Regions from separate parts of the Xanthomonas sp. NCPPB 901 genome, predicted to be linked through region 2. Evidence: predicted binding sites of a transcription regulator. Region 2 holds the regulator's gene; the other holds the start of a gene.
What was found. Region 2 encodes FliA, which starts transcription of late flagellar genes. Its sites were predicted from a motif close to TAAAGTTTNNCNNNCNNNGGCCGATAA; they were not measured.
Positions count from the first base shown of each region.

Region 1: a site for FliA is predicted at 3,304-3,330, ahead of AC1PME_RS13055 (STAS domain-containing protein). Genes of this name have one in related genera too.

Region 1 covers NZ_CM161511.1:3,106,322-3,121,208, forward strand. Annotated here, with positions in the region: gene mfd (transcription-repair coupling factor) at 1-2,972, shown strand, start outside; gene AC1PME_RS13055 (STAS domain-containing protein) at 3,419-3,727, shown strand; gene AC1PME_RS13060 (chemotaxis protein CheA) at 3,754-5,805, shown strand; gene AC1PME_RS13065 (methyl-accepting chemotaxis protein) at 5,992-8,259, shown strand; gene AC1PME_RS13070 (methyl-accepting chemotaxis protein) at 8,302-10,224, shown strand; gene AC1PME_RS13075 (chemotaxis protein CheW) at 10,234-10,767, shown strand; gene AC1PME_RS13080 (EAL domain-containing response regulator) at 10,829-12,088, shown strand; gene AC1PME_RS13085 (CheR family methyltransferase) at 12,100-12,906, shown strand; gene AC1PME_RS13090 (protein-glutamate methylesterase/protein-glutamine glutaminase) at 12,935-14,011, shown strand; gene AC1PME_RS13095 (helix-turn-helix transcriptional regulator) at 14,208-14,887, opposite strand, start outside.
Region 2 covers NZ_CM161511.1:2,600,895-2,615,781, forward strand. Annotated here, with positions in the region: gene AC1PME_RS10915 (ligand-binding sensor domain-containing diguanylate cyclase) at 184-3,084, shown strand; gene flhB (flagellar biosynthesis protein FlhB) at 3,193-4,323, shown strand; gene flhA (flagellar biosynthesis protein FlhA) at 4,341-6,401, shown strand; gene flhF (flagellar biosynthesis GTPase FlhF) at 6,572-8,209, shown strand; gene AC1PME_RS10935 (MinD/ParA family ATP-binding protein) at 8,196-9,080, shown strand; gene AC1PME_RS10940 (RNA polymerase sigma factor FliA) at 9,077-9,826, shown strand; gene cheY (chemotaxis response regulator CheY) at 9,846-10,238, shown strand; gene AC1PME_RS10950 (protein phosphatase CheZ) at 10,239-10,847, shown strand; gene AC1PME_RS10955 (chemotaxis protein CheA) at 11,115-12,863, shown strand; gene AC1PME_RS10960 (flagellar motor protein) at 13,399-14,139, shown strand; gene motD (flagellar motor protein MotD) at 14,147-14,887, shown strand, end outside.

The DNA of each region.
Region 1 (14,887 bases), 510 kb from region 2:
GCGTGGAGCGGGTCTTGACCGCGCTGCGCGAGCGCTTCGACGTGGACACCCGGCGCAGTGCGCTGTACCAGGATCTGAAGGCCGGTCTGGCGCCGTCGGGCATCGAGTACTACCTGCCGCTGTTCTTCCAGGACGCGCGCGGCAGCAGCGGTGCGCGCGACACCACCGCAACCCTGTTCGACTACCTGGGCGAGCGCGTGCTGCCGCTGATCGCACCGGGCGTGGGCGCCGCCGCCGACGCGTTCTGGACGCAGACCCAGGCCCGCTACGAGCAACGCCGCCACGACGTGGAGCGTCCGCTGCTGGCGCCGGAAGAGCTGTACCAGGCGCCGGACGCGCTGCGCGAGCGCCTCAACGGCCTGCCGCGCATCGACGTGTGGGCCGCCGACCACCCGCGCATCGACGAGGCGCAGGCGCTGGGCGACCAACCGCTGCCGCCGTTGCCGGTGGCGGCCAAGGACGCCGCGCCGGCCGCGGCGCTGAAGAGTTTCCTCGACCACTACCCGGGCCGGGTGCTGATCGCGGCCGACTCGCCCGGCCGCCGCGAGGCGCTGCTGGAGGTGTTGGCCGCCGCGGAGTTGAAGCCGGAGGTGCTGCCGAATTTCGCGGCCTTCCTCCCTTCTCCCAGCGGGAGACGCTGGCGCGAAGCGCCGGAAGAGGGGGCGGCGCTTACGCGGGCTGGAGTGAAGAAGGCGGGTGCTTCGGCAAGTTCCACGGCTGCGCAGACGAACTCCACTAGCGGTCGGACCCTCACCCCAACCCCTCTCCCGGGGGGAGAGGGGCTTATCGCTGCGCGGTTCGCCATTGCGGTGGCGCCGCTGGACGACGGTTTCGCGCTGGAGGAGCCGCGCATCGCGGTGCTGACCGAGCGCCAGCTGTTCCCCGAGCGCGCCAGCCAGCCGCGGCGCAGCCGCCGCGTCGGGCGCGAACCGGAAGCGATCATCCGCGACCTGGGCGAACTGTCCGAGGGCGCGCCGATCGTGCACGAGGACCACGGCGTCGGCCGCTACCGCGGGCTGATCGTGCTCGATGCCGGCGGCATGCCCGGCGAGTTCCTGGAAATCGAATACGCCAAGGGCGACCGCCTGTACGTGCCGGTCGCGCAGTTGCACCTGATCAGCCGCTACTCCGGCGCCTCGGCCGAGACCGCGCCGCTGCATTCGCTGGGCGGCGAGCAGTGGACCAAGGCCAAGCGCAAGGCCGCCGAGAAGGTGCGCGACGTGGCCGCGGAACTGCTGGAAATCCAGGCGCGCCGCCAGGCCCGCGCCGGGCTCGCGCTGCAGGTGGACCGCGCGATGTACGAGCCGTTCGCCGCCGGCTTCCCGTTCGAGGAAACCCCCGACCAGTTGGCGGCGATCGACGCCACCCTGCGCGATCTGGCCAGCAGCCAGCCGATGGACCGCGTGGTCTGCGGCGACGTCGGCTTCGGCAAGACCGAGGTGGCGGTGCGCGCGGCCTTCGCCGCGGCCAGCGCCGGCAAGCAGGTGGCGGTGCTGGTGCCGACCACGCTGCTGGCCGAACAGCATTACCGCAACTTCCGCGACCGCTTCGCCGACTACCCGCTCAAGGTCGAGGTGCTGTCGCGCTTCAAGAGCAGCAAGGAGATCAAGGCCGAGCTGGAGAAGGTCGCCGCCGGCAGCATCGACGTGATCGTCGGCACCCACCGCCTGCTGCAGCCGGACGTGAAGTTCAAGGACCTGGGCCTGGTCATCGTCGACGAGGAGCAGCGCTTCGGCGTGCGCCAGAAGGAAGCGCTGAAGGCGCTGCGCGCCAACGTGCACCTGCTGACGCTGACCGCCACGCCGATCCCGCGCACCTTGAACATGGCCATGGCCGGCCTGCGCGACCTGTCGATCATCGCCACCCCGCCGCCGAACCGGCTGGCGGTGCAGACCTTCGTCACCCAGTGGGACAACGCGCTGCTGCGCGAAGCCTTCCAGCGCGAGCTGGCGCGCGGCGGCCAGCTGTATTTCCTGCACAACGACGTGGAGAGCATCGGCCGCATGCAGCGCGAGCTGAGCGAGCTGGTGCCGGAGGCGCGCATCGGCATCGCCCACGGACAGATGCCCGAGCGCGAGCTGGAAAAGGTGATGCTGGATTTCCAGAAGCAGCGCTTCAACGTGCTGCTGTCGACCACGATCATCGAATCGGGCATCGACATCCCCAACGCCAACACCATCGTCATCAACCGCGCCGACCGCTTCGGCCTGGCGCAGCTGCACCAGCTGCGCGGCCGCGTCGGCCGCTCGCACCACCGCGCCTACGCCTACCTGCTGGTGCCGGACCGGCGCAGCATCACCCCGGACGCGCAGAAGCGCCTGGACGCGATTGCCTCGATGGACGAACTGGGCGCCGGCTTCACCCTGGCCACCCACGACCTGGAGATCCGCGGCGCCGGCGAACTGCTCGGCGAGGACCAGAGCGGACAGATGGCCGAAGTCGGCTTCAGCCTGTACACCGAACTGCTGGAACGCGCGGTACGCAGCATCCGCCAGGGCAAGCTGCCGGACCTGGACGCCGGCGAGGAAGCGCGCGGTGCCGAGGTGGAACTGCACGTGCCGGCGCTGATCCCCGACGACTACCTGCCCGACGTGCATACCCGCCTGACCCTGTACAAGCGCATCTCCAGCGCCCGCGACAGCGACGGCCTGCGCGAACTGCAGGTGGAGATGATCGACCGCTTCGGCCTGCTGCCGGATCCGGTGAAGCACCTGTTCGCGATCGCCGAACTGAAGCTGCAGGCCAACGCGCTGGGCATCCGCAAGCTGGAACTGGGCGAGCATGGCGGGCGCCTGGTGTTCGAGGCCAAGCCCAACGTGGACCCGATGACCATCATCCAGATGATCCAGAAGCAGCCCAGGCTGTACACGATGGACGGCCCGGACAAGCTGAAGCTCAAGCTGCCGCTGCCGGAGGCGGCCGATCGCTTCAATGCCGCGCGCGGCCTGCTCGCGGCGCTGTCGCCGCGCTGAGGCTGCGCGAACAGGAGCACCGGCGCGCCGATGTCGCGCCGGTCGGCCCGTGCCTCATGATTTCATGGATGTACCCGCGTTTTATTGATCGCGCTCCTGCGCAAGCGCAGCGCCTGCCGTAATCCCGTGTATTGATCGATCGAAACCAAAACGATTTAGGTGTGTGAAGTTACAAAGTCACACCTGGAAAACGCGTCGGCAGCGCGGCGTTTTTAATTCATAAAAATACTATCGCACTCGCAACATCGCGCCGGAAAACCGCCGCGGGGCGCAAAACACGCTGCCCTATGACATCGATTGCAGCGATCGGAAAAAAAAGTGTCTTGGACGCTAATTATTCCGCCGCACACGCCGATACCTAGCCCACGGAGAACGTTGCGACGCCTCGATGATTTTTATTCTCATCGAGCACACACGCCCTGCCGCCCCGCCTAAGGAGTACACGCATGGGTTCCACATCAGACGATTCGCCGCTGCAGGTGCACCTGGACGGCGAAATGACCATCCGCCGCGCCAGCGAACTCAAGCCCTTGCTGCTGCCGGCGCTGGAGCATCCGGGCGGGGTGTGCCTGCAGCTGCGCGAGGTGACCGAGATCGACGCCACCGGTGTGCAGCTGCTGCTCGCCACGCAAGTGGCCTTGCGCGCACTGGGACGGCCATTCCATCTGCAGAACTGCAGCGCACCGGTCGCCGAGGCGCTCGCCGTGCTTGGCCTGTACGACACGCTGGCGCCCGCCGGCGGCAGCGTCCACTGACTTCTCCACCGACTCGACCCATGGCCATGAACCTCGACCATCTGCTGAAGACCTTCATCGCCGAGAGCCGCGATCTGCTCGAGGACATGGAACGCAACCTGCTGGAAGCCGAGCGCGGCGAAGCCGGCCCGGACGCGGTCAACGCGATCTTCCGCGCCGCCCACACCATCAAGGGCTCCGGCGGCCTGTTCGACCTGGCGCAACTGGTCGGCTTCACCCATGTGGTGGAGAGCGTGCTGGACCTGGTGCGCGAACATGCGGTCGCGCTGGATTCGGAACTGATCCAGCTGATGCTGGCCTGCTGCGACCACATCCGCGCGCTGGTGGAAGCGGCGGCCGGCGCCGAGGCCGACGAGGCCGCCCTGGCCGCCGACGGCGCGCCGCTGCTGGATCGCCTGCAGACCTATCTGCAACCGACTGCGGCGCCCGTCGCCGTGGCGGCCGCCGTCGCGGCGGCGCCGGCGCAGACCGGCTACTGGCGGATCGCGCTGCGGCCGTTCGCCGACGCGCTGCGCTTCGGCAATTCGCCGCTGCATCTGATCCGCTGCCTGGGCAGGCTCGGCACGCTGGAGGCGGTGCGGACGCATCACCACGACGTGCCGGCACTGCCGGACCTGGATCCGGAAGCCTGCTACCTGGGCTTCGAGATCCTGCTGCGCTCGGACGCCTCGCAGGCCGCGATCGAGGACATCTTCGAGTTCGTGCGCGACGACTGCGACCTGCAGGTGCTGGCGGTGGACCCGGACGGCGACGCCGCCAACCTGGCGCTGCCGCTGCTGGTGGCCGAGGCCGGCAGCCAGGCCAGCGCCGACGACTTCGCCGGGTTCGAGACCGCGGCGGCGCCGGCAGCCACGCCCGCGGCGGCGGCACCGGCCGCCAGCAGCGTTGCCGCCGGCAACGCCAAGGCAGCGGGCGCCCGCGGCGAAGGCGGCTCGATCCGCGTGGACGCCGACAAGCTCGACCGCATGATCGACCTGGTCGGCGAACTGATCATCGCCGTCGCCAGCACCGGCGCCAACGCGCAGCGCACCGGCGACGCGCAGTTGCTGGAGTCCACCTCGATCCTCGCCGGGCTGGTCGAGGAAGTGCGCGAAAGCGCGCTGCAGCTGCGCATGGTCAAGATCGGCGGCACCTTCAACCGCTTCCACCGCGTGGTCCACGACGTCGCCCGCGAGCTGGGCAAGGACATCGCGCTGGTGGTCAACGGCGAGGACACCGAGCTGGACAAGTCGGTGGTGGAGAAGATCGCCGATCCACTGACCCACCTGGTCCGCAACGCCATGGACCACGGCATCGAACCGGCCGAGGTGCGCCAGGCGCGCGGCAAGCCGGTACGCGGCACGGTACGGCTCAACGCCTTCCACGATTCCGGCAGCATCGTCATCCAGATCAGCGACGACGGCGGCGGCCTCAACCGCGACAAGATCCTGGCCAAGGCACTGGAGCGCGGGCTGATCGAGCCCGGCCGCCAGCTCTCCGACCGCGAGGTATTCGCGCTGATCTTCGAGCCGGGCTTCTCCACCGCCGAGAAGGTCACCAACCTGTCCGGCCGCGGCGTCGGCATGGACGTGGTCAAGCGCAACATCACCGCGCTGAGCGGCAGCGTCGACATCAGCAGCCAGCAGGACGTGGGCACCACCATCTCGGTGCGCTTGCCGCTGACCCTGGCGATCATCAACGGCTTCCAGGTCGGCGTCGGCAAATCGGTGTTCGTGGTGCCGCTGGACGCGGTCGAGGAATGCGTGGAGTTCGAGGCCACCTACCAGAGCGACTACATCGACCTGCGCGGCGGCATCCTGCCCTACGTGCGCCTGCGTTCGCTGTTCGCCATCGCCGGCGAACGCCCGGCGCGCGAGAGCATCGTGGTGATCCGCCAGGGTGCGCAGCGCTTCGGCCTGGTGGTGGACACCCTGCTGGGCGAATGGCAGACGGTGATCAAGCCATTGTCCAAGGTGTTCGCCGGGGTCAAGGGCATCAGCGGCTCGAGCATTCTCGGCAGCGGCGGCGTCGCCCTGATTCTGGACGTGCCCTCGCTGCTGCAACAGGTCGAGCCGGCGCACGAGGCGCTCGCGGCCTGATCCGGCGGCGGCCGCGTCCGGCAACGCGGCCACGCCTGTGCATTTCCCTCGGGGTCGCACCACGCCCTCGAGGGCGTAACTCGCATTGACGCGGCGTTCCGCTCCGGGGCGCCGCCCGCCATCGTTGGTGTGTGTCCTGTCGCTCTCCATCGTTCCATCCACTCCGACCGTCCGGGAACTGCCTCCATGTCCACCAAGTTCAGCATCGCTTCCAAACTCTGGACCGCCAGCGCGATCGCCGTTGCGTTGCCGCTGACGGCCGCCCTCGCCGCCTACACGCTCTCGCTGCCGGCGGCCACGACGCTGACCCTGAGCGCCGCGGCCAGCGCAGTGGCCGCGCTCGTGCTCGGATGGACCGTGAGCAGCGCGGCACGCTCGGTCCGCGTCACCGCCGCAACCCTCTACGATTTCTCGCGCGGCAAGTTCGACGCGGTGCTGCCGCAGGTCGGCAGCGAACAGGCCTGCGAGCTGGTGGTGGGGTTGCGCGAGGTGCAGGGCAACGTGCGCCGCGCCAACGAGGGCATCAAGCAGATGGTCCTCGCCCATGAGGCCGGCGACATCGACGCGGCGATCGACCCCAGCACGCTGCATGGCGAGTTCCGCGACATCGCCGATGGCGTCAACCGCGCGGTGGCCGGCCATGTCGCGGTGAAGAAGAAGGCCATGGCCTGCGTCGCCGAGTTCGGCCGCGGCAACTTCCGCGCGCCGCTGGAGACCTTCCCCGGCAAGAAGGCCTTCATCAACGAGACCATCGAACAGGTGCGCCGCAACCTGCTGGAACTGATCGCGCAGATCAACCACATGTCCGCCGAGCACGATGCCGGCGACATCGACGTGGTCATCGACAGCCATCGCTTCGACGGCGACTTCCGCACCCTGGCCGAGGGGATCAACCGCATGGTCAACGGCCACATCGCGGTGAAGAAGAAGGCCATCGCCTGCGTCGCCGAGTTCGGCCGCGGCAACTTCAAGGCGCCGCTGGAGACGTTCCCGGGCAAGAAGGCGTTCATCAACGACACCGTCGAACAGGTGCGCCGCAACCTGCTGGGCCTGATCGCGCAGATGAACCACATGTCCGCCGAACACGACGCCGGCGATATCGACGTGGTCATCGACAGCAGCCTGTTCGAGGGCGACTTCCGCAGCATGGCCGAGGGCATCAACAGCATGGTGGTCGGCCACATCGCGGTGAAGAAGAAGGCGATGGCCTGCATCGCCGAGTTCGGCCGCGGCAACTTCGACGCGCCGCTGGAGACGTTCCCGGGCAAGAAGGTGTTCATCAACGACACCATCGAACAGGTGCGCGCCAACCTGCGGGCGCTGATCCGCGACACCAGCCTGCTGGTCGCGGCGGCGAGCGCCGGGCGCCTGGAAGTGCGCGCCGACGCCGGCCTGCACCAGGGCGATTTCCGCCGCATCGTCGATGGCATCAACCAGACCCTGGACGCGGTGATCGGCCCGCTGGACGAAGCGCGCGTGGTGCTCAAGGCGATCGAGGACGGCGATCTGACCCGGCAGGCCAACGTGCAGTGCGAAGGCCAGCTGAAGGAGCTGTGCGACAGCCTCAATGCCACCGTGACGCGCCTGGCGCAGGTGGTGGGCGAGGTCAACATCAACGCCGAAGCGCTGGCCAGCGCCTCGGAGGAAGTCAGCGCCACCGCGCAGTCGCTGAGCCAGGCGGCCAGCGAGCAGGCCGCCGGCGTCGAGGAAACCAGCGCCTCGCTGGAGCAGATGACCGCCTCGATCTCGCAGAACACCGAAAACGCCAAGATCACCGACGGCATGGCCACCAAGGCCGCGCGCGAAGCCGCCGAGGGCGGCGATGCGGTGCGCTCCACGGTCGCGGCGATGAAGCAGATCGCGCAGAAGATCGGCATCATCGACGACATCGCCTACCAGACCAACCTGCTGGCGCTGAACGCGGCCATCGAAGCCGCGCGCGCCGGCGAGCACGGCAAGGGCTTCGCGGTGGTCGCCGCGGAAGTGCGCAAGCTGGCCGAACGCAGCCAGGTCGCGGCGCAGGAGATCGGCGAAGTCGCCGAATCCAGCGTCGGCCTGGCGGAAAACGCCGGCAAGCTGCTCGACCAGATGGTGCCGTCGATCCGCCGCACCTCCGACCTGGTGCAGGAGATCACCGCCGCCTCCGAGGAACAGACCTCCGGCGTCGGCCAGATCAACGCCGCGGTCGGCCAGCTCAACCAGACCACCCAGCAGGCCGCGGCCAACTCCGAGGAACTGGCCGCTACCGCCGAGGAGATGAGCGGGCAAGCCGAGCAGTTGCAACAACTGATGAGTTTCTTCCACACCAACCAGGCGGTCGCGCCGCGACGTCCGGTCGAAACACCGCGCGTCGCCCCGATCAGGAGGTCGCCGCCGCGCTCGCGCAGCTTCGGCCACAGCGACGGCGCGCTCGCGCTGGCGCCGCCAAACGAACTGCATTTCGACAGTTTCTGATACCCGCAGTCACCACACACGCATCCACAGGGGGAATGCACAATGTTCAAGAACATGAAAATCGGAACACGCATCGGCATCGGCTTCGGCCTGGTGCTGCTGCTGATGCTGGCAAGCGGCATCTTCGCCACGTTGCAGATGGCCAGGATCAACGGCTCGTCCACGGAGATGGCCGGCAACTGGATGCCCAGCATCCGCAACATCGAGGAAATGAGCGCCAACTTCAACAAGCTGCGCCTGCTGGAAGTGCAGCGGGTCATCGCCACCGACCCGGCGGAGATGCAGGACTACGACACCCGCATGACGAAGACCCTCGAGGCCTTCGAGAACAACCGCAAGACCTACGTGCCGCTGATCTCCTCGCCGGAAGAGCACGCCCTGTACGAGGATTTCGCCAAGAAGTTCGACCGCTACAACGAACTGCACAAGCAGCTGCTGACGCTCAACGCGCAGGCGAAGACGCAGGAAGCGCTGGCCGTGCTGAACGGCGAGCAGCGGCAACTGTTCCGCGGCACCGCCGATGCGATCGACAAGCTGGTGGATCTGAACGTCAAGGGCGGGATGGACGCCAGCGATCGCGGCGACGATCTGTATGCCTCCGCGCGCGCGCTGATCATCACCACCATCGTCGCCTCGTTGCTGCTCGGCGTCGTCGTGGCGTTCTTCATCGTGCGCATCCTCACCCGTCTGCTGGGCGGCGAGCCGGCGTACGTGGCGGAGATCGCCAACAAGGTCGCCCAGGGCGACCTGAACCTGGTCGTGGCGGTGCGCGCCAACGACAGCGGCAGCGCGCTGTCTGCGATGCGCAGCATGGTCGAGCGGCTGAAGCTGGTCATCGACGGCCAGCGCCGCGTGGTCGCGGCCGCCAACCGCGGTGATTTTTCCGAGCGCGTCGCGCTCGATGGACTGGCCGGGTTCCAGCGCGAGATGGGCCAGGGCCTGAACGAGCTGGCCACCACCACCGGCGGCAGCATCCAGGACGTGGTGCGGGTGATGGGCGGCCTGGCCGAAGGCGACCTGACCCAGAGCATCGACAAGCACTACGACGGCGCCTACGCGGAGATGAAGAACTACGTCAACGACACCATCGCGCGCCTGTCGCAGGTGGTCGCCGAGGTCAACGGCAGTGCCGAAGCGCTGGCCAGCGCCTCGGAGGAAGTCAGCGCCACCGCGCAATCGCTGAGCCAGGCGGCCAGCGAGCAGGCCGCCGGCGTCGAGGAAACCAGCGCCTCGCTGGAGCAGATGACCGCCTCGATCTCGCAGAACACCGAAAACGCCAAGATCACCGACGGCATGGCCAGCAAGGCCTCCAACCAGGCGCTGGATGGCGGCGAGTCGGTGCGCGCGACGGTGCAGGCGATGAAGCAGATCGCGCAGAAGATCGGCATCATCGACGACATCGCCTACCAGACCAACCTGCTGGCGTTGAACGCGGCCATCGAAGCCGCGCGCGCCGGCGAGCACGGCAAGGGCTTCGCGGTGGTTGCCGCGGAAGTGCGCAAGCTGGCCGAACGCAGCCAGGTCGCGGCGCAGGAAATCGGCGACGTGGCCAGCTCCAGCGTGGAGCTGGCGGAGAATGCCGGCAAGCTGCTGGACGAAATGGTGCCGTCGATCAAGCGCACCTCCGACCTGGTGCAGGAGATCACCGCCGCCTCCGAGGAACAGACCTCCGGCGTCGGCCAGATCAACGCCGCGGTCGGCCAGCTCAACCAGACCACCCAGCAGGCCGCGTCCAACTCCGAGGAACTGGCCGCCACCGCCGAGGAAATGAGCGCGCAGGCCGAGCAGCTGCAGCAGCTGATGAGCTTCTTCAAGCTGCAGGCCGCCCCGATCGCCAAGGGCGCCGCACGGCGTCCTGGTGTCCGCGGTCGCGTCGGCCAGCCCTCCAAGCCGATCGCGCGGGTGGCCAACGGCCAGCTGGTCCTGGCCGACACGTTGGACGAAGCCCATTTCGAAACCTTCTGAGGCCCGGCCATGAACGCTCCCGCTTCCCTCTCACCCTCCGACGCCGGCGAGCTGGCGACGGACCAGTTCCTGACCTTCCTGCTCGGCAAGGAAATGTTCGGCGTGGGCATCCTCGGCATCAAGGAGATCATCGAGTACCGCACGCCGACCGACGTGCCGATGATGCCCCCCGCGCTGCGCGGGGTGATCAACCTGCGCGGCGCGGTGGTGCCGGTGGTCGACCTGCAGCAACGCTTCGGCCGCGCGCCCAGCGAGATCAGCAAGCGCACCTGCATCGTCATCATCGAAGTGGCCAACGGCGACGAGCGCCAGGTGCTCGGCCTGCTGGTGGACGCGGTCAGCGAGGTGCTGGAGATCGCCGGCAGCGACATCGCCCCGCCGCCGGCGTTCGGCGCCGGCATCCGCCGTGATTTCATTCACGGTATGGGCAAGGTCGGCGAACGCTTCGTGATCCTGCTCGATGCCGATGCGGTATTGTCGACCCAGGAGTTCGTCGCCATGGCCGGCATCGAAACGGGGGCCGAGGAAACCATGGCGGCGTGACCCACGCAGCGCAGCGCGCGCTGCGTCTTCGCCCCGCCAACCGCTGCCGCTGGACATGCGCATGCCTCCCTTCCACGACACCGCCATCCTGAGTGACTTCGGCACCATCCTGGTCGTGGACGACAGCCAGGTGCAGCGGGAACACGCGTTGTCGCTGTGCCTGCGGCTGGGGGCGACGGCGGTGGAAGAGGCCGGGGACGGGCATGCGGCGCTGGCGCGCTGCCTCCGCGCGCCGGCCCTGGGCCTGCTGATCCTGGACCTGGAGATGCCCGGCATGGACGGGGTGCAATTGCTCGACGCGCTGGCGCGCTGCAAGGTGCAGATGCCGATCGTGGTGGCCTCGCAACGCGGCGCGGCCTTGATCGAATCGACCCTGCAGGTCGGGCGTGCCAGCGGATTGAACATGCTGGCCGGGCTGGAGAAACCGTTGCGTGCGCAGGAACTGGGGGCGGCCCTGCAAGCCCGGCCGCACCCGCAGGCGCCGCATGCGCGCGAGGAATCCGCCGCGGCGGACAGCGCGATCGATGCGGCGCAACTGCGGCAGGCTTTGCAGCGCGGCGACATCGAGGTGGCCTACCAGCCCAAGGTCGACATGCGCAGCGGCAAGGTCGGCGGCGTGGAAGCGTTGGCGCGCTGGCGCCATCCCAGCGCCGGACCGATCGCGCCGGACCGCTTCATCGCCTTGGCCGAGCGCGAGGGATTGATCCATGCGCTCACCGCCAGCGTCGCCGACCAGGCGATGGCGCGGCTGGCGGCCTGGAAACAGGAAGGCTTCCCGTTGACCCTGGCGCTGAACCTGTCGCCGAGCCTGTTGCAGGATCCGAACCTGCTCGACGAATTGCTGGCGCAACTGCGCCGGCACGGCCTGGTCCCGTCCGACCTGGTGCTGGAGATCACCGAAAGCTCGCTGGTGTTCGGCAGCGCGCTGGGCATGCTGGCGCGGCTGCGGCTGCAGGGCTTCGGCCTGTCGCTGGACGACTACGGCACCGGCTTCTCCTCGCTGCAGCAACTCACCCGCATTCCCTTCACCGAACTGAAGATCGACCGCCTCTTCGTCCACGACGCGCACCGCAGCCGCAACCTGCGCACCGTCCTCGAGTCGGCCCTGGGCATGGCCCAGCGGCTGGGACTGCGCACCGTCGCCGAGGGCATCGAGACGGTGGAGGACTGGAATCTGCTGCAGGCGCTGGGTTGCGACTTCGGCCAGGGCTACCTGCTGGCGCGTCCGCTGGGCGGCGGCGCGCTGCACGCCTGGCTGCTGGAACACCACCGCCTGCTGCACGAACACGGCCCCGCCTCCGCCTCGGGCGTCACCCACTGACCGGCACGACCATGACCAGCACCGACACCATCACCGAGCAGGAATTCGGCCGGTTCCAGCGTTTCATCTTCGACGCGACCGGCATCACCATCTCCCCGGCCAAGAAGGCCATGCTGTGCGGACGCCTGGGCAAGCGCCTGAAGGCGCATTCGCTGCAGACCTATACCCAGTACCTCAAGCTGCTGGAAAGCCGCGAGGGCAGCGGCGAGGTGCAGACCGCGATCGACCTGCTGACCACCAACGAAACCTATTTCTTCCGCGAGCCCAAGCACTTCGAGCTGCTGCGCAGCGTCGCCGCCGCGCATACCGGCAGTGCGCCGTTCCGCTGCTGGAGCGCGGCCAGTTCCAGCGGCGAGGAGGCCTACAGCATGGCCATGGTGCTGGACGACACCCTGCAGGGCCGCCCCTACGAGGTGGTCGGCACCGACATCAGCACCCGCGTGCTGGCCAAGGCGCGCACCGGCCACTACCCGCTGCTGCGCATCGAACACATGCCGCAGGCCATGCTCAAGCGCTACTGCCTCAAGGGCCGCGGCGAGTACGAAGGCAGCATGCTGATCGACCGCCGCATCCGCGACCACGTGCGCTTCCTGCACGCCAACCTCAACGCGCCGCTGCCCAACCTGGGCCAGTTCGACGTGGTGTTCCTGCGCAACGTGATGATCTACTTCAACGGACAGACCAAGCGCGAAGTGGTGACGCGGGTGCTGGGCACGCTCAAGCGTGGCGGCATCTTCTGCATCGGCCACTCCGAGAGCCTCAACGAGGTCAACGGCGAGGTCGTCCAGATCGCGCCGTCGGTCTACCGCAAACCATGAACGCCGACGCGCCAGGAGAGAACCCCGCATGACCACGATCAAGGCCATGGTGATCGACGACTCGGCGGTGGTCCGCCAGGTGCTGGTCGCCGTGCTCAACGACGCGCCCGGCATCGAGGTCATCGCCGCCGCCGCCGACCCGCTGCTGGCGATGGACAAGATGCGCCAGCAGTGGCCGGACGTGATCGTGCTGGACGTGGAGATGCCGAAGATGGACGGCATCACCTTCCTGCGCAAGATCATGAGCGAGCGCCCCACTCCGGTAGTGATCTGCTCCACGCTCACCGAGAAGGGCGCGCGGGTGACCATGGACGCGCTGGCCGCCGGCGCGGTGGCGGTGGTGACCAAGCCCAAGCTGGGCCTGAAGCAGTTCCTCACCGAATCGGCCGAGGAGATGATCGCCACGGTGAAGAGCGCCGCGCGCGCCAACGTCAAGCGTCTGGCGTCGCGCCCGGCAGTGGCGCCGGCGGAGCCGGAGATCAAGCACACCGCCGACGTGATCTTGCCGGCGCAGGGTGGGCGCGCGCTGTCGCAGACCACCGAACGGGTGGTGGCGATCGGCACCTCCACCGGCGGCACCCAGGCGCTGGAGGAAGTGCTGACCGCGCTGCCGCGGGTCAGCCCGGGCATCGTCATCGTCCAGCACATGCCGGAGAAGTTCACCGCGGCCTTCGCCGCGCGCCTGGACACGCTGTGCCAGATCGCGGTGAAGGAAGCGGCCAACAACGACCGCGTGGTGCCCGGACGCGCGCTGATCGCGCCCGGCGGCAAGCACATGCTGCTGCGTCGCAGCGGCGCGCAGTATTTCGTCGAGGTGCTGGACGGGCCGCCGGTGAATCGGCACCGGCCGTCGGTGGACGTGCTGTTCCGTTCGGCCGCGCGCGCGGCCGGCGGCAACGCGTTGGGCATCATCATGACCGGCATGGGCGACGACGGCGCGGTCGGCCTGCTGGAAATGCGCCAGGCCGGCGCGCGCACCGTGGCCCAGGACGAACAGAGCAGCGTCGTGTTCGGCATGCCCAAGGAAGCGATCAAGCGCGGCGGCGCGGAGAGGATCCTGCCGCTGAGCGCGATGGCACGCGAGATCGGCCAGCAGTTGAGCTAGCGCAGCGCAAAGGCGGCTTTTCCCGTAGGAGCGGCTTCAGCCGCGACGGAGCATTCCCATGAATGCCGGTCGCGGTTGAAGCCGCTCCTGCAAACGCGGGCAGGCCAGGCCCTGCCCCTGCCGCGCACCCGACGGCACGCGCAGTGCCGCAAGCACGTTTCCGGCAGGCGGCGACGCGCCTGCGCCCGCAGCCGCCTCAGCCCGAGTTGATGTGCTCCTTGCAGTACAGGCGCCGGTAGGCGCTGGGGGTCATGCCCAAGCGCTGGCGGAACACACGCCGGAAGTAACCGCTGTCGCTGAAGCCGGCGCGCTGCGCGACATCGTCCACCGCGCAGGTGTTGACCAGCAGCAGCTTCTCGGCGAAGGCGATGCGCTGGCGGTGGATCGCCTCGGTCAGCGTGGTGCCGAAGCTGCGCCGGTAGATGCGGCCCAGATAATCCGGATTGCAGTGCAGTTGCGCGGCCAGCGACGAGGCGGTGAGCGCGGTGTGGAACTGGGTGCCGATCAACTGCTTGGCGCGGTACGCCAGCGCCGCCCCGGCGCGCTCGGACGCGTGCGGATCCGGCCAGGCGCCGGCCACGCATTGCAGCATCGACAGCACGATCGGCTCGAGCATCGGCAGCGTGCGCCGTTCCTCCTGCTCGGCCAGGAACCAGCGGAACAGGCCGACGAAGCGTTCCGGATCGCGGATCGCGGTGCGCTGCGGCATCGACAACGGCACCGCGTGGTCCGCCTGCGCCACGCCCGGTTCCAGTTCGAAATGCACCCAGTAGAACCGCAGGTCATCCGGGAACTGGCCCAGGCCGGCGTGCGCGCGGCCCGGCCACAGCAGCAGCGTCTCGCCGGGGCCGACGTGGAAGTCGTTGTCCTGTTCGC
Region 2 (14,887 bases):
CAGCATGCCATCGGTGTGACGCCAGGATGAGCGCCGGCGACGCCGGCCGTTCTTACACTGCCGATCGCCGCTGTCCGTCCCTTCCTTCGCCGTCCGCGCACGCCATGCCCCATCGCCCGCCAGCGCCCGCTCGTGCCTGCCATCGCCGTGCCCCACGGCGGCGTCGCGGCGGCTGAGCGGCGCATGCGTACGTTGCGGGGTCGATGCCTGCGCTGGCCACTGTGGCTGCTGCTGTCGGCCCTGACCTGCAGCGGGGCCGCGCAGGCCCAGGTGATTCCGTTGCGGCACTACGCGCAGGACCAGGGCCTGCTCGGCCTCGCCGACACCTGCCTGCTGCAGCGTCGCGACGGCAGCCTGCTGGTGTGCAGCGAAAGCGGCCTGTACGCGTTCAACGGCGATCAGTTCCAGCAGTTGCCGCTGGAGGGCCGCGGCGGCCACTACATCTCCGACGCGGCCGAGGATGCCGCGCAGCGCCTGTGGGTGGCGACCTTCGATGCGATCTACGTCGGCGACGGTGCTCCGGCACGGTGGATTCCGCTTGAGCACACCAGCCTGCCTTCGCAGCGCCGGCTGAACCGCCCGCGCCTGGCCACGCCGGCCTGGGGCACGGTGGTGCTCGACGAGCACCGGGTCCTGCGCGCGGTGCGCAAGGCCGACGGAAAGGGATGGCAACTGCAGCCCCTGTTCGATGCGGCGACGCTGGCGCGGCAGCCGGAACTGGCCGATGTCCACGACCTGTTCGTGGCCGACGACACCCTGTGGCTGGGCTGCGCCAAGGCCTTGTGCCGGGTCGATGCCGATGGCCGCGCCACCCGCTACGACCAGGCCGATGGCCTGCCGCCCGAGTTGTGGCGCAATGCGGTCCACGACAACGACGGCACCCTGTGGGTCGTCGGCAACCGCACGGTGATGCGGCGACCGGCCGGCACGACGCGCTTCCAGGACCAGACCCCGCCGGGCCTGGACGGACCGGCCCTAGTGACCTTGCGCACGCCGATCCTGCTCGACCCGCAGGGCCGCGTGCTGGTGCGCACCAACCAGGGCCTGGCGCGCTGGGAGCACGGCCGCTGGCGCAGCTTCGACGGCCGCCACGGCCTGCCCGAGGGCAACATCGTCGCGATGCACTTCGATCAGGCCGGCGACCTGTGGCTGAGCATGGACGGCGAAGGCGTGCTGCGCTGGAACGGCTATGGCTGGATCGAGAACTGGGACGTGTCGCAGGGCATCAGCCGGGCGCCGACCTGGAGCATCCAGCGCACCCAGCGCGGCGACCTGCTGGTCGGCAACGAGGGCGGCGTCGATCGGCTGCGCGAGGACGGCCGCTTCGAGCGCTGGGCCAGCGACAACGGCACCCAGATGATCGGCTTGCAACGCGCCGCGGACGGCACGCTGTGGAGCATCGGGTCGGTCGGCATGCTGCGCCGCTACGACGCGCAGGGCCGGCTGCTGCGCGCCTACCCGCCGCTGGACGGCATCGCCAAGCAGTTGTTCGTGGATGCGCGCGGCCGGGTCTGGATCCTGACCAACCGCGGCGTCTACCTGCTGGCGCAGGCCGACGCCGACGCGGTGCCGGAGCCGGTGCGGGCGCTGCCGGGCGGCGAGTATTCGGACATCCAGCAGCGCCACGACGGCAGCGTGCTGGTGGTGGGCATGACCGGCGTGTTCCGCCTGCGCGGCGAGACCTGGACGCCGATCCGGCTGACGCTGGACGGCGCGCCGGCGCAGCCGGTGCTCAGCAAGCTGCTGGTCCTGGACGACGGCCAGGCCTGGGCCAGCCTGTACGGCCCTGGCGTCTGGCAAGGCCGGCTCGATGGCGACACCCTGCACCTGCAGCCGGCCGATGCGCAATTGAGCGACCTGCAGCTCTACAGCCTGCGCCGCACCCGCAACGGCTGGATCTGGATCTGCCACAACCAGGGTGTGGACGTGTACGACGGACGCGCCTGGTCGCGGCTGACCCAGGCGCAGGGCCTGCTCTGGAACGACATGTCCGAATCGGCTTTCCTGGAGGACAACGACGGCTCGGTGTGGCTCGGCAGCAGCCGCGGCGTCACCCACCTGCTGGACCCGGCGCGGCTGTTTCCGACGCAGGCGCCGCGGCTGGCGCTGCAGGAGTTCAGCCGCGGCGGCGTGCCCATCGCCGCGGGCGCGCGCCTGCGCTGGAGCGAAGATCCGTTGCACATCGCGGTCGGGGCCCCGGACCTGTACGACGAACGCAACCGCATCAGCTTCCGCTACCGCTTCGAGGGCGCGCATACCCGCTGGCTGCACACGCCCAATTTCGAGTTCGAGCAACCGCCGCTGGCGCCGGGCAGCTACGTGCTGGAGATCCAGTTGCTGGATGCCTACCGGCGCCGCGCCTCGGCCCCGCTGCGGGTGGCGTTCTCGGTGGCGCCGGTGTGGTGGCGCAGCCAGCCGATGCTGGCGCTGTACCTGCTGCTCGGCGGCGGCCTGGCGGTGGCGCTGCTGCATTGGCGCGAACGTCGCCTGTACCAGCGCCAGCGCGAACTGGCCGATCTGGTGGCGCGGCGCACCGAGGAACTGGAGCACGACAAGCGCGAACTGGAGATCGCCCGCGCCGCACTGGCGGTGAAGGCCTCGCACGACGCCCTCACCGGCCTGCTCAACCGCGCCGGCATCCTCGAGGCGCTGGCGGCGCAGATGCGCCGCTGCGGGGCGGACCAGATCCCGCTGGCGGTGGCGATGATCGACCTGGACCACTTCAAGCGGATCAACGACGAACACGGCCATCTGGTCGGCGATGCGGTGCTGATCGAGGTGGCGCGGCGCCTGAATGCCAACCTGCGCGACGCCGACCTGGTCGGCCGCTACGGCGGCGAGGAGCTGCTGGCGGTGCTGCCGGGGTTGCCGCCGAGCTGCGGCGATCGGCTGCAGGCCCTGCGCGCCACCATCGCCGGCCAGCCGCTGCGCATCGGCGAGCGGCAGCTGGCGATCACCGCCTCGATCGGCGTGGCCTGGTACCAGCCCGGCGAGCCGCTGCAGCACCTGCTGGCGCGGGCCGACGCGGCGCTGTACCAGGCCAAGCACCTGGGCCGCGACCGGGTGGAGCTGCAGCCGGCCTAGCCGCCGCCGCGGTCGGAGGCGCCCCCCGGCAGCGCCGGGGCAAGCGCGGCACGGACCGGCACGGTCCTTGCAGCGCGTAGGGTCGATCCTGGCCGAGCGCATCCCCCGATGTCCGAGAGCGAAGAAGGCGCAGAGCGCACAGAACAGCCCACAGACAAACGCCTGCGCGAAGCCCGCGAACAGGGCAATGTCCCGCATTCGCGCGAGCTGGCGACAGCCGCGGTGTTCAGCGCCGGCGTCTTCGCCCTGATGGGCCTGTCCACCTCGCTGACCGCCGGCGCCGTGGCCTGGCTGAAGCAGGCGCTGCGCCCGGACCTGTCGATGCGCCAGCATCCGGAGGCCATGTTCGGCCATTTCGGCGACCTGCTGCTGAACCTGCTCTGGGTGGTGCTGCCGCTGGTCGGCATCTGCCTGGCGGCCAGCTTTGCCGCACCGGTGCTGATGGGCACCCTGCGCTTCTCCGGCCAGGCGCTGATCCCCAAGTTCGACCGTCTCAATCCGATGGCCGGGCTGAGCAGGATGTACGGTGCCGAGGCCCTGGCCGAACTGCTGAAGTCGATCCTGCGCATGGGCTTCGTCGGCGGCGCCGCGGTGCTGTGCCTGTGGGGGAGCGTCGACTTCCTGCGCGGCTTGCTGCTGCAGCCGCTGGAGCAGGCGATCGGCCACGGCCTGGGCTTCACCCTGCGGCTGCTGCTGTACACCGCCGGCGCGCTGGCGCTGCTGGCCGCGATCGACGCGCCCTATCAGAAGTGGAATTACATCCGCAAGTTGAAGATGACCCGGGAGGAAGTGCGCCGGGAAATGAAGGAAAGCGACGGCAGCCCCGAGGTCAAGGGCCGCATCCGCCAGATGCAGATGCAGATGTCGCAGCGGCGGATGATGGAAGCGGTGCCCAAGGCCGACGTGGTGGTGGTCAACCCCACCCACTACGCGGTGGCGCTGAAGTACGAGAGCGGGCGCATGCGCGCGCCCACCGTGGTCGCCAAGGGCGTGGACGAGATCGCCTTCCGCATCCGCGAGGTCGGCGAGCAGCACCGGGTGGCGGTGATCTCGGCGCCGCCTTTGGCACGCGCCTTGTATAGGGAAGGCCAACTCGGCAAGGAAATTCCCGTGAGACTGTATTCGGCGGTGGCGCAGGTCCTCTCGTACGTCTACCAGCTGCGCGCCTGGCGCAGCGGGCCGATGCCGCCGTTGCCGCCGCTGGAGGTGGATGAATTCGCCCCGGGGAGCCAGCCATGAGCCAGCCGGCCGCGCAGATGAACACGCGCAAAGTGATGGACATGATCAAGCACGGGCTGGGCGCCCCGGTGATCGTGCTGCTGATGCTGGCGATGGTGGTGGTGCCGCTGGCCGCCCCGGTGCTGGACGCTCTGTTCACCTTCAACATCGCCATCTCGCTGATGGTGCTGCTGGCGGTGGTGTACGTGAAGCGGCCGCTGGAGTTCAGCATCTTCCCGATCGTGCTGCTGATGACCACGATGCTGCGCCTGGCGCTGAACGTGGCCTCCACCCGCGTGATCCTGATCAACGGCCAGGACGGCCACGGCGCCGCCGGCAAGGTCATCGAGGCCTTCGGCGAATTCGTGATCGGCGGCAACTACGCGGTCGGCATCGTCGTGTTCGCGATCCTGACCATCATCAACTTCGTGGTCATCACCAAGGGCGCCGGGCGCGTGTCGGAAGTGACCGCGCGCTTCATCCTCGACGCCATGCCCGGCAAGCAGATGGCGATCGACGCCGACCTCAACGCCGGCCTGCTGACCCGCGAGGAAGCCAAGGCCCGCCGCGAGGAAGTGCGCGAGGAAGCGGACTTCTACGGCTCGATGGACGGCGCCAGCAAGTTCATCCGCGGCGACGCCATCGCCGGCATCCTGATCCTGTTCATCAACCTGATCGGCGGCATGGCGGTCGGCGTGCTACAACACGGCATGCCGTTCGCTCAGGCGGCCTCCACCTACACCCTGCTGTCGATCGGCGACGGCCTGGTCGCGCAGTTGCCGGCGCTGCTGGTGTCCTCGGCGGTGGCGATGCTGGTCACCCGCGCCTCGCGCTCGCAGGACATGGGCGCCTCGATGATGGGCCAGGTGTTCGGCCAGCATAAGGCGCTGGCGGTGGCCGCGGCGATCATGGGCCTGGTCGGCCTGATCCCGGGCATGCCCAACGTCGCTTTCTTGACGCTGGCGCTGATCCTGGGCCTACTGGCCTGGAAGATGTGGAAGCGCAGCCTGCAGCCGCCGCCGGCCGCCGCCGAAGCGGCGCCACAGGCCGCAGCCGCGGCCCAGGCCAACGCCGAACTGGGCTGGGACGAACTGCGCCCGATCGACCCGCTGGGCCTGGAAGTCGGCTACCGGCTGATCCCGCTGGTGGACAAGGCCCAGGGCGGCGAGCTGATGGCGCGGATCAAGGGCGTGCGCCGCAAGCTGACCCAGGACATCGGCTTCCTGGTGCCGCCGGTGCATATCCGCGACAACCTGGAACTGCCGGCCAACGCCTACCGCCTGCTGGTGCACGGAGTCCCCGTGGCCACCGCCGACATCCATCCGGACCGCGAACTGGCGCTGGACCCGGGCGGCGCCCTCGGCAAGATCGACGGCATTCCCGGCAAGGACCCGGCATTCGGCCTGGACGCGATCTGGATCCAGCCGCACCTGCGCGCCCAGGCCGAGACCATGGGCTACACCGTGGTCGACCCGGCCACGGTGATCGCCACCCACCTCTCGCACCTGATCCGCGAGCACGCCCCGGAACTGCTCGGCCACGAGGAAGTGCAGCAGCTGCTGGCCACCCTGGCCAAGAGCGCCCCCAAGCTGGTCGAGGACCTCACCCCCAAGGCGCTGCCGCTGTCGGTGGTGGTGCGCGTGCTGCAGAACCTGCTGATCGAGAAGATCCCGGTGCGGCAGCTGCGCAAGATCGTCGAAGCCCTGGTCGAACACGCCCCGCAGAGTCAGGAACCCGGCGCGCTCACCGCCGCGGTGCGCAACGCCCTGGGCCGTTTCATCGTCCAGGAGATCGCCGGCATGGCCCCGGAACTGCCGGTGTTCACCCTGGCCCCGCAATTGGAACGTGTCTTGCAAGACTCCACCCAGGGCAACGGCGCGGCGCTGGAACCCGGACTGGCCGAACGCTTGCACCAAAGTCTGGCGGACTGCGTGAGCAAGCAGGAAGCGCGCAACGAACCGGCCGTGGTGCTGGTGCCGGCGCAGGTCCGCGCCGCCCTCGCCCGCCTGGTCCGCCACAGCGTCCCCGCGCTGTCGGTCCTGTCCTACAGCGAAGTGCCGGAAGACAAGCGGCTGAAGCTGGTGGGCACGATCAGTTGAGATGACGGGAATCGGGAACAGGGAATGGGGAATCGTCCCCCTGTCCCGGAAGCGGAGAGAGCAATGAACACGATCACCACAACCCAGACACGGCACCGCGGCCCGCCACGTATCGGCACCGGCAGCGCGTCCATTCCCCATTCCCCGTTCTCCATTCCCGGCTTCCACCCATGAAGATCAAACGCTTTGTCGCCCCCGACATGCGCACCGCCTTCCGGATGGTGCGCGACGAGCACGGGCCGGATGCGGTGATCCTGTCCAACCGGCGCACCGACGAGGGCATCGAGATCGTCGCCGCCAGCAACTACGACGAAGCCCTGGTGCAGCGGGCGCTGGATGCGGTGCGCCCGGACGAGGCGCCGCGCGCCGCCGCGGCGGCGCAGGCCCCGGCCGCGGCCGCCCCGCGTGCCGCACGCGGCGACAGCGCCGCGGCCAGCCCGGCGATGGCGATGATGGCCGCGATCAGCGAACGCCGCGGCAATGCCGCGCCCGCCGCCGCCGCACGGCCGCTGACCCAGCCGGCGGCGCTGGCCGCCTCGGCCATGCCGGGCGCGGCCGCCCCGGCCGCCGCCGCGCGCCAGCCCGCGCCGGCCAAGGCTGCGGCTGCGGCTGCGGCTGCGGCTGCAGCTGCGGCGGTGGCGCCAGCGCCGGCCCGTGCCGAGTTCAGCATTCCCGAGGACGTGTTCCGCAACGCCCCGATCAGCGTACCCCTGCCCAGCCCGTTCGCCGCCACCCCGGCGCCGGCCGCCGAGGCCGCGCCGGCCTGGCGCGACGACGTCGCCGCGGTGGCGCTGACCCCGGTAAGCGCCCCGGCCGCGCCGATCGCGCCGGCGCCGGCCGCTGCCGGAATCCCGGCGGCCGCGGCACTGGCGGCGGTGCCGACCTTCCCCGCCCCGCAGAACGACGAACAATTGACGCAGCTGCGCGACGAACTGGCGCTGATGCGGCAGATGATCGAGCGCGAGATGAACCGCCTCACCGACGAGCGCCTGCGCGGCTCGCCGGTCCGCGCCCAGGCGCTGGAGCTGATGGACGACTACGGCTTCGACAGCGGCATCATCCGCGACGTGGTCATGCAGATCCCCGCCGACCTGGAGCTGCACCGCGGCCGCGGACTGATGCTGGGCCTGCTGTCCAAGCGCCTGCCGATCGCCGCGCTGGACCCGCTCGAGGAAGGCGGCGTGATCGCCCTGATCGGCCCGACCGGCGCCGGCAAGACCACTACCATCGCCAAGCTGGCCTCGCGCTTCCTGGAGCGCCATGCCGCCCGCGACGTGGCCCTGGTCACCACCGACACCATCCGCGTCGGCGGCCGCGAACAGTTGCACAGCTACGGCCGCCAGCTCGGCATCGCCGTGCACGAGGCCGACAGCGACGCCGCGCTGCAGCTGCTGCTGGAGCGCCTGGCCGACTACAAGCTGGTCCTGATCGACACCGCCGGCATGGGCCAGCGCGACCGCGCCCTGGCCGCGCAGCTGCACTGGCTGCGCGCCTCGCGGGTGGTCCGGTCCTTGCTGGTCCTCCCCGCCAACGCCCATTTCTCCGACCTGGACGAGGTGGTGCGCCGGTTCGCTGGCGCCGACCCGCAGGGGGTCATCCTGACCAAGCTGGACGAGACCGGGCGGTTCGGCAGTGCCTTGTCGGTGGTCGTGGACCACCGCCTCCCCATCACCTGGGTGACCGATGGACAGCGTGTGCCGGACGACCTGCACCGCGCCAACGCCGCCAGCCTGGTATTGCGCCTTGAAGATTTGCGGCGCGCTGCCGATAAGCCCTGTACTCCGGAGCAGACCCATGCCGTCGCGTGACTACGTCAATCTGACCAATGCCTTTCCCCTGTCGGCGACGCGCAACGAACCGCTGGGTCCGGTGCGGACCATCGCCGTGACCGGCGGCAAGGGCGGCGTGGGCAAGACCAACATCTCGGTCAACCTGTCCATGGCGCTGGCCGACATGGGCAAGCGCACCCTGCTGCTGGACGCCGACCTCGGCCTGGCCAACGTCGACGTGCTGCTGGGGCTGACCCCCAAGTTCACCGTGGCCGACCTGGTCGCCGGGCGCTGCACCCTGGAAGAGGTGCTGATCGACCTGCCCAACGGGCTGATGGTGGTGCCCGCCGCCTCCGGCCGCCGCTACATGGCCGAGCTGCCGCCGGCCCAGCACGTGGGCCTGGTCAACGTGTTCTCCGAGCTGCAGCGCGAGCTGGACGTGATGATCGTCGACACCGCCGCCGGCATCACCGACAGCGTGCTGACCTTCTGCCAGGCCGCGCAGGACGCGGTGGTGGTGGTCTGCGACGAGCCGGCCTCGATCACCGACGCCTACGCCCTGATCAAGGTCCTCTCGCGCGAGCGCGGCGTGGACCGGGTGCAGATCGTCGCCAACATGGTCCGCGACCTCAACGAAGGCCGCCTGCTGTACGACAAGCTCAGCCGGGTCTGCGAGAAGTTCCTCGGCGACGTGTCGCTGAACTACCTGGGCTGCGTGCCGCAGGACGACTGGCTGCGCCTGTCGGTGCAGCGCCAGCAGCCGGTGGTCAAGGCCTACCCGTCCAGCCCGTCGGCGCAGGCGATCGCCGAGATCGCCCGGCGCACCGCGCGCTGGCAGGCGCCGACCGCCCCGCGCGGCAACGTCGAGTTCTTCGTCGAACGCATCATCCAGCGCGGGGTGGCCGCATGAACGCCGCCGCCCACTACCGCGCCGTCCAGCGCAACAGCGCCAACGACTACATCGCCCAGCACTCGGACCTGGTCCGGCGCATCGCCCACCACCTGGCGGCGCGGCTGCCGGCCAGCGTCGAGATCGACGACCTGATCCAGGCCGGCATGATCGGCCTGATCGAGGCCTCGCGCAGCTACGACGCCGAACAGGGCGCCTCGTTCGAGACCTACGCCTCGATCCGCATCCGCGGCGCCATGATCGACGAGATCCGCCGCGGCGACTGGGTGCCGCGCTCGGTGCACCGCCGCGCCCGCGACGCCGCCTCGGCGATCCGCAAGATCGAACAGAGCACCGGCCGCGCCGCCGCCGCCAACGAAGTGGCCGCGGCGATGGACATGCCGCTTCCCGAATACCTGCGTTTGATGGAAGATGCCGCCCGCGGCCAGGTGCTGAGCCTGGAGTCGCGCATCGAGGACCATGGCGAACTGGATACCATCGCCAAGGGCGGACCCAATCCGCAGCAGATGCTCGAGCGCAGCGAATTCGGCCGCGAGCTGGGCAAGGCCATCGCGCAGTTGCCCGAACGCGAGCAGTTGGTGCTGTCGCTGTACTACGAGCAGGAATTGAACCTCAAGGAAATCGGCGCGGTGCTCGGGGTCAGCGAGTCGCGCGTGTGTCAGATCCATGGCCAGGCCACGGTACGGTTGCGCGGACGCCTGAAGGCGTTCGAGGTCGCCGATGCCGGTCTGGAAGACGAAGAATAGGAACCCTTAGGAGTCAGTGGTGAACAAGAACATGCGGATTTTGATCGTGGACGATTTCTCGACGATGCGACGCATCGTCAAGAATCTGCTCGGCGATCTGGGCTTCACCAACACCGCCGAGGCCGAAGACGGCAACAGCGCCCTGGTCGCGCTGCGCTCGGCGCCGTTCGAGTTCGTGGTCACCGACTGGAACATGCCGGGCATGACCGGCATCGACCTGCTGCGCAACATCCGCGCCGACGACAAGCTCAAGCACCTGCCGGTGCTGATGGTCACCGCCGAGGCCAAGCGCGAGCAGATCATCGAGGCCGCCCAGTGCGGCGTGAACGGCTACATCATCAAGCCGTTCACCGCGCAGACGCTGCAGGAGAAGCTGGGCAAGATCTTCGAACGCCTGGGAGCGACCGCCTAAATGGAAGCTACCGCCGAACGCACCGCCCTGATCGAACGCCTGCAAGGCGCGCTCGACGCGCTGGAAAACGGCGACGAGGCCGGCTGGCGCAGGGAGATCGACACCCTCGCCGCCTGGCGCACACGGCCGATGATGCAGGGCCTGAGCCGGCTTGCGCGCGATCTGGGGCAGGCGCTCGGCGAACTGCCGGTGGTGCCCAGCGAGGCCGGCGAACTGGACGATGCCTGCTCGCGCCTGGACCACGTGGTGGAGATGACCGAACAGGCCAGCCACCGCACCCTGGACCTGGCCGAGGAATGCCGTGCGCTGGCCGACCAGCTGGCCGCCGGCGGCCTCAGCGGCGACCAGGGCGAGATCCTCGACAAGATCCGCCACAACCTCACCGAAATGGCCCTGGCGCAGAGCTTCCAGGACCTGACCGGGCAGATCATCCGCCGCGTCGCCGGCATCGTGCGCCGCGTGCACGAGGGCTTCGGCGCGCTGGGTCTGCCGCCGAAGGAAGAACGCAAGGCCGACGGCACCCTGGCCGGCCCGGTCCTGCCCGGCCTGGATCGCCACGGCGTGTCGCAGCACGACGCCGACGACCTGCTGTCCGGACTGGGACTCTAGAGCGTGCCCGGGCGATTGGACTAGGCCACGCCGCACTCGGGTGCGCGCACGGCGAGAAAGAACGAGGGAATTTATGTCAACAGACGACCGCATGATGACGCAGGATCGCACGCACCCAAGCGCGGCCCTTCGGGTTGCCGTGTCCGCTCCCCAGGCGGCCGCGCACGGCTTGAACAGGCGGTCGGCCTGTCGCGGCGCCGCGCGCAGCCACCTGGCAACCGGACACGCCAACGTGGCCGATTGCAACCGCGCGGGCAGGCTCTAGCCATGAGCGCCGTACCCGACGACATCGCTGCCGACTTCATCATCGAGGCCCAGGAGATCCTGGACCGGCTCGGCGAGCAGTTGGTGTCGCTGGAGCAGGCGCCCGAGGACAGCGGCCAGCTCAACGCCGTGTTCCGCGGCTTCCACACGCTCAAGGGCGGCGCCGGCTTCCTGGCGATCACCGCCATGGTCGAGCTGTGCCACGCCGCGGAGGAAACCCTGGGCATGGCCCGTGCCGGCCAGGCCACCCTGCAGGCGCAGCACTTCGACGCCGCCCAGCAGTCGCTGGACTACCTGCAGTCGATGCTCGACGCGTTCGGCAACGGCCAGGAGCCGCCGCGCGCGCCGGCGGAACTGATCGCGCAGTTCGACGCGCACGGCACCGCCGCGCCGGCCCCGGCCAAGAGCGCCGCGCCGGCGCCGGCAGCAGCCCCGGCCACCGCCGCCGCGGGCGATGCGGACCTGATCAGCGACGACGAATTCGAGGCGCTGCTGGACCAGTTGCACGGCGATGCGCCGCCGGCGGCCACGCCGCAGGCGCTGCAGCCTGCGCCACGCGCGCCCAGCGCCGCGCCCAAGGCCGCGGCCGCCCCGGCCAAGGCCGCCGAGCCCGAGCAGACCGTGCGCGTGGACACCAAGCGCCTGGACGCGATCGTCAACCTGATCGGCGAACTGGTGCTCTCGCGCAACCGCCTCAAGACCCTGCGCGTGCGCCTGCGCGACGAGGAACTCGACCGTGCGGTCAGCAGCCTGGACATCGCCACCGCGCGCCTGCAGTCGGCGGTCATGCGCACGCGCATGCAGCCGGTCGGCAAGGTGTTCTCGCGCTTCCCCAAGGTGGCGCGCGACGTCGCCCGCTCGCTCAACAAGGAAGTGGAACTGGAACTGGTCGGCGCCGACACCGAACTGGACCGCAACCTGGTCGAAGCGCTGGCCGATCCGCTGGTGCACCTGGTGCGCAACGCGATCGACCACGGCATCGAGGCCCCGGCGCTGCGCGAGGCCACCGGCAAGCCGCGCGGCGGCCACGTGCGCCTGTCGGCGCAGCAGGAAGGCGACTACGTCAGCATCGAAGTGCAGGACGACGGCGCCGGCATCGACCCGGAACGGCTGCGCGCCAAGGCGCGCGAGAAGGGCCTGATCGACCCCGAGGCCGCCGCCCGCCTGAGCACCGAGGAATGCCTGCACCTGGTGTTCCTGCCCGGCTTCTCGACCAAGTCCGAAGTCACCGACATCTCCGGCCGCGGCGTCGGCATGGACGTGGTGCAGTCGCGCATCCGCGAACTCAGCGGGCAGATCCAGATCCAGTCGGAGCTGGGCCGCGGCAGCCGCTTCCTGATCCGCGTGCCGCTGACCCTGGCGATCCTGCCGACCCTGCTGGTACAGGCCGGCGACACCGTCTATGCGCTGCCGCTGGCGCGCGTGGTGGAAGTGCTGCATGCGCCGCGCCGCTCGCTGGGCTGGTTCGACGGCCGCGCCGTGCTCGACCGGCAGTCGCACACCCTGCCGCTGGTGGACCTGCGCCAGTGGCTCAACATCGACGCCCCGCAACTGCCGCTGCTCACCGTGGTGGTGCTGCAGGCCGGCGAATCGCGCATGGGCCTGGTCGTGGACCAGGTCCGCGGCCGCGAGGAAGTGGTGATCAAGCCGCTGCCGCGCTCGCTGCGCGGCCTGCCCGGCTACGCCGGCGCCACCCTGATCGGCGACGGCCGTCTGGCGTTGATTTTGGATGTGGATGGCTTGAAGGCCTGAGAGCCGGGAGTGGGGAATGGGGATTGGGGAATCGTAAGAGCAGGGTTCCTTGCGCCTTCTTGTCTTCTGCGGTGAAACCGGGAATGGGGAATGGGGATTCGGGAATCGCAAAAGCGGCCCCGTGCGCCTCGTTTTTCCCTGTGGGAGCGGCTTCGGCCGCGACGCGGTGAGGCTGGGATTCGGGAATGGGGATTCGGGAAGCGCAACAGCGGTTCCCCGCTGCTATCCCTTCCTTGTGGGAGCGACTTCAGTCGCGACGCGGTAAAGCCGGGCGTGGGGAATCTGCATTGGCGAAAGCGAATGCCCCTGGCCTCCTGTCTCTCGCCGACGCATGTCGCAGTGCGCGCCGGCGACACGCCGAGGTCCGCGCGTCGCGGCTGAAGCCGCTCCCACAACAGCCGACCCCAGATTTCCGTGCGGCTTGCCTTTGCGAATCCCCACTCCCGATTCCCCAATCCCGGCTGCAGCGAATCCCGAATCCCCACTCCCGGCCCCCTACCATCAAGTCCCAAGCCCCGTTGCCGATACCTCTTGCATGGACAAGCTCAGTCTCATTGGCCTGCTGTTGGCGATTCTGTCGCTGATCGGCGGCAGCATCCTCAAGGGCGCCGGCATGTCGGCGCTGTGGTCGCCGGCTGCGTTCGTGATCGTGATCGTCGGCACCGTGGCCGCGATCCTGGTGCATACCCCGCCGGCGGTGTTCCGCCGTGCGTTCCAGATCGCCAAGTGGATCCTGTGGCCGCCGCCGAGCGATCGCCAGGCGCTGCTCAAGCAGATCGTGGAATGGAGCAATATCGCCCGCCGCCAGGGCCTGCTCGGCCTGGAGAACCAGGTGCCGCAGCAGCAGGATCCGTTCGTGCGCAAGGGCCTGCAGATGCTGGTGGACGGCGTGGAACCGGAGGCCATCCGGCACATGCTGGAGATCGACCTGGAAGGCCAGGAACATTGCGACCTGGCCGCGGCCAAGGTGTTCGAGGGCATGGGCATCTACGCGCCCACCCTTGGCATCATCGGCGCGGTGCTGGGCCTGATCGCGGTGATGAAGAACCTGGCCGACCCGAGCAAGCTCGGCCACGGCATCGCCGCCGCCTTCACCGCCACCATCTACGGCATCGCCTCGGCCAACCTGCTGTTCCTGCCGATGGCCGCCAAGCTCAAGAGCGTGATCAAGCGCGGCTGCGGCGAGCGCGAAATGGTCATCGAAGGGTTGATCGCCATTGCCCAGGGCGAGAACCCGCGCAACATCGAATCGAAACTGGCCGGATTCTTGCATTGAGTTCCGAATGGCCCGCAAGCACGCCCACGACGAGCACGCCAACCACGAGGCATGGGCCATCCCCTATGCCGACCTGATGACGTTGCTGCTCGCCTTCTTCGTGGTGATGTACGCGTTGTCCACGGTCAACGAAGCCAAATACCGGGTCATGGCCGACGCGATGAGCGCCGCGTTCGGCGGCACCCCAACGACGCTGCGCCCGGTGCAGGTCGGCGACCATGCATTGCAGGGCCAGGGCGGCGAACGGCCGACCCCGATCAAGTCCAGCCCGGCGCTGACCCTGCCCGACCCCAACCGCCTGCCCTCGGGCACCGCGCAGCGCGGCGACGACCTGCGCGATGCGCAGCAGTTGCGCCGTGCGCAACGCCAGCTCGACAGCATCGCCGACCGCCTCGGCGCCGCGCTGGCGCCGCTGATCCAGAAGAAGCTGATCACCGTGCGCCGCGCCGGGCTGTGGATCGAAGTGGAGATCAACAGCGACATCCTGTTCGGCTCCGGCTCGGCCGCGCTGGACCAGAGCGCGCGCGCCACCCTGGCGGAACTGGCGCAGGTGCTGGCCGGCGTGCCCAACGGGGTGCGCGTGGAGGGCTACACCGACAACACCCCGATCGCCACCCAGCAGTTCCCGTCGAACTGGGAGCTGTCGGCGGCGCGCGCGGCCAGCGTGGTCCACCTGTTCGCCGACCAGGGCCTGCAGCCCTCGCGGCTGTCGATGATCGGCTACGGCCAGTTCCGCCCGCGCGCCAGC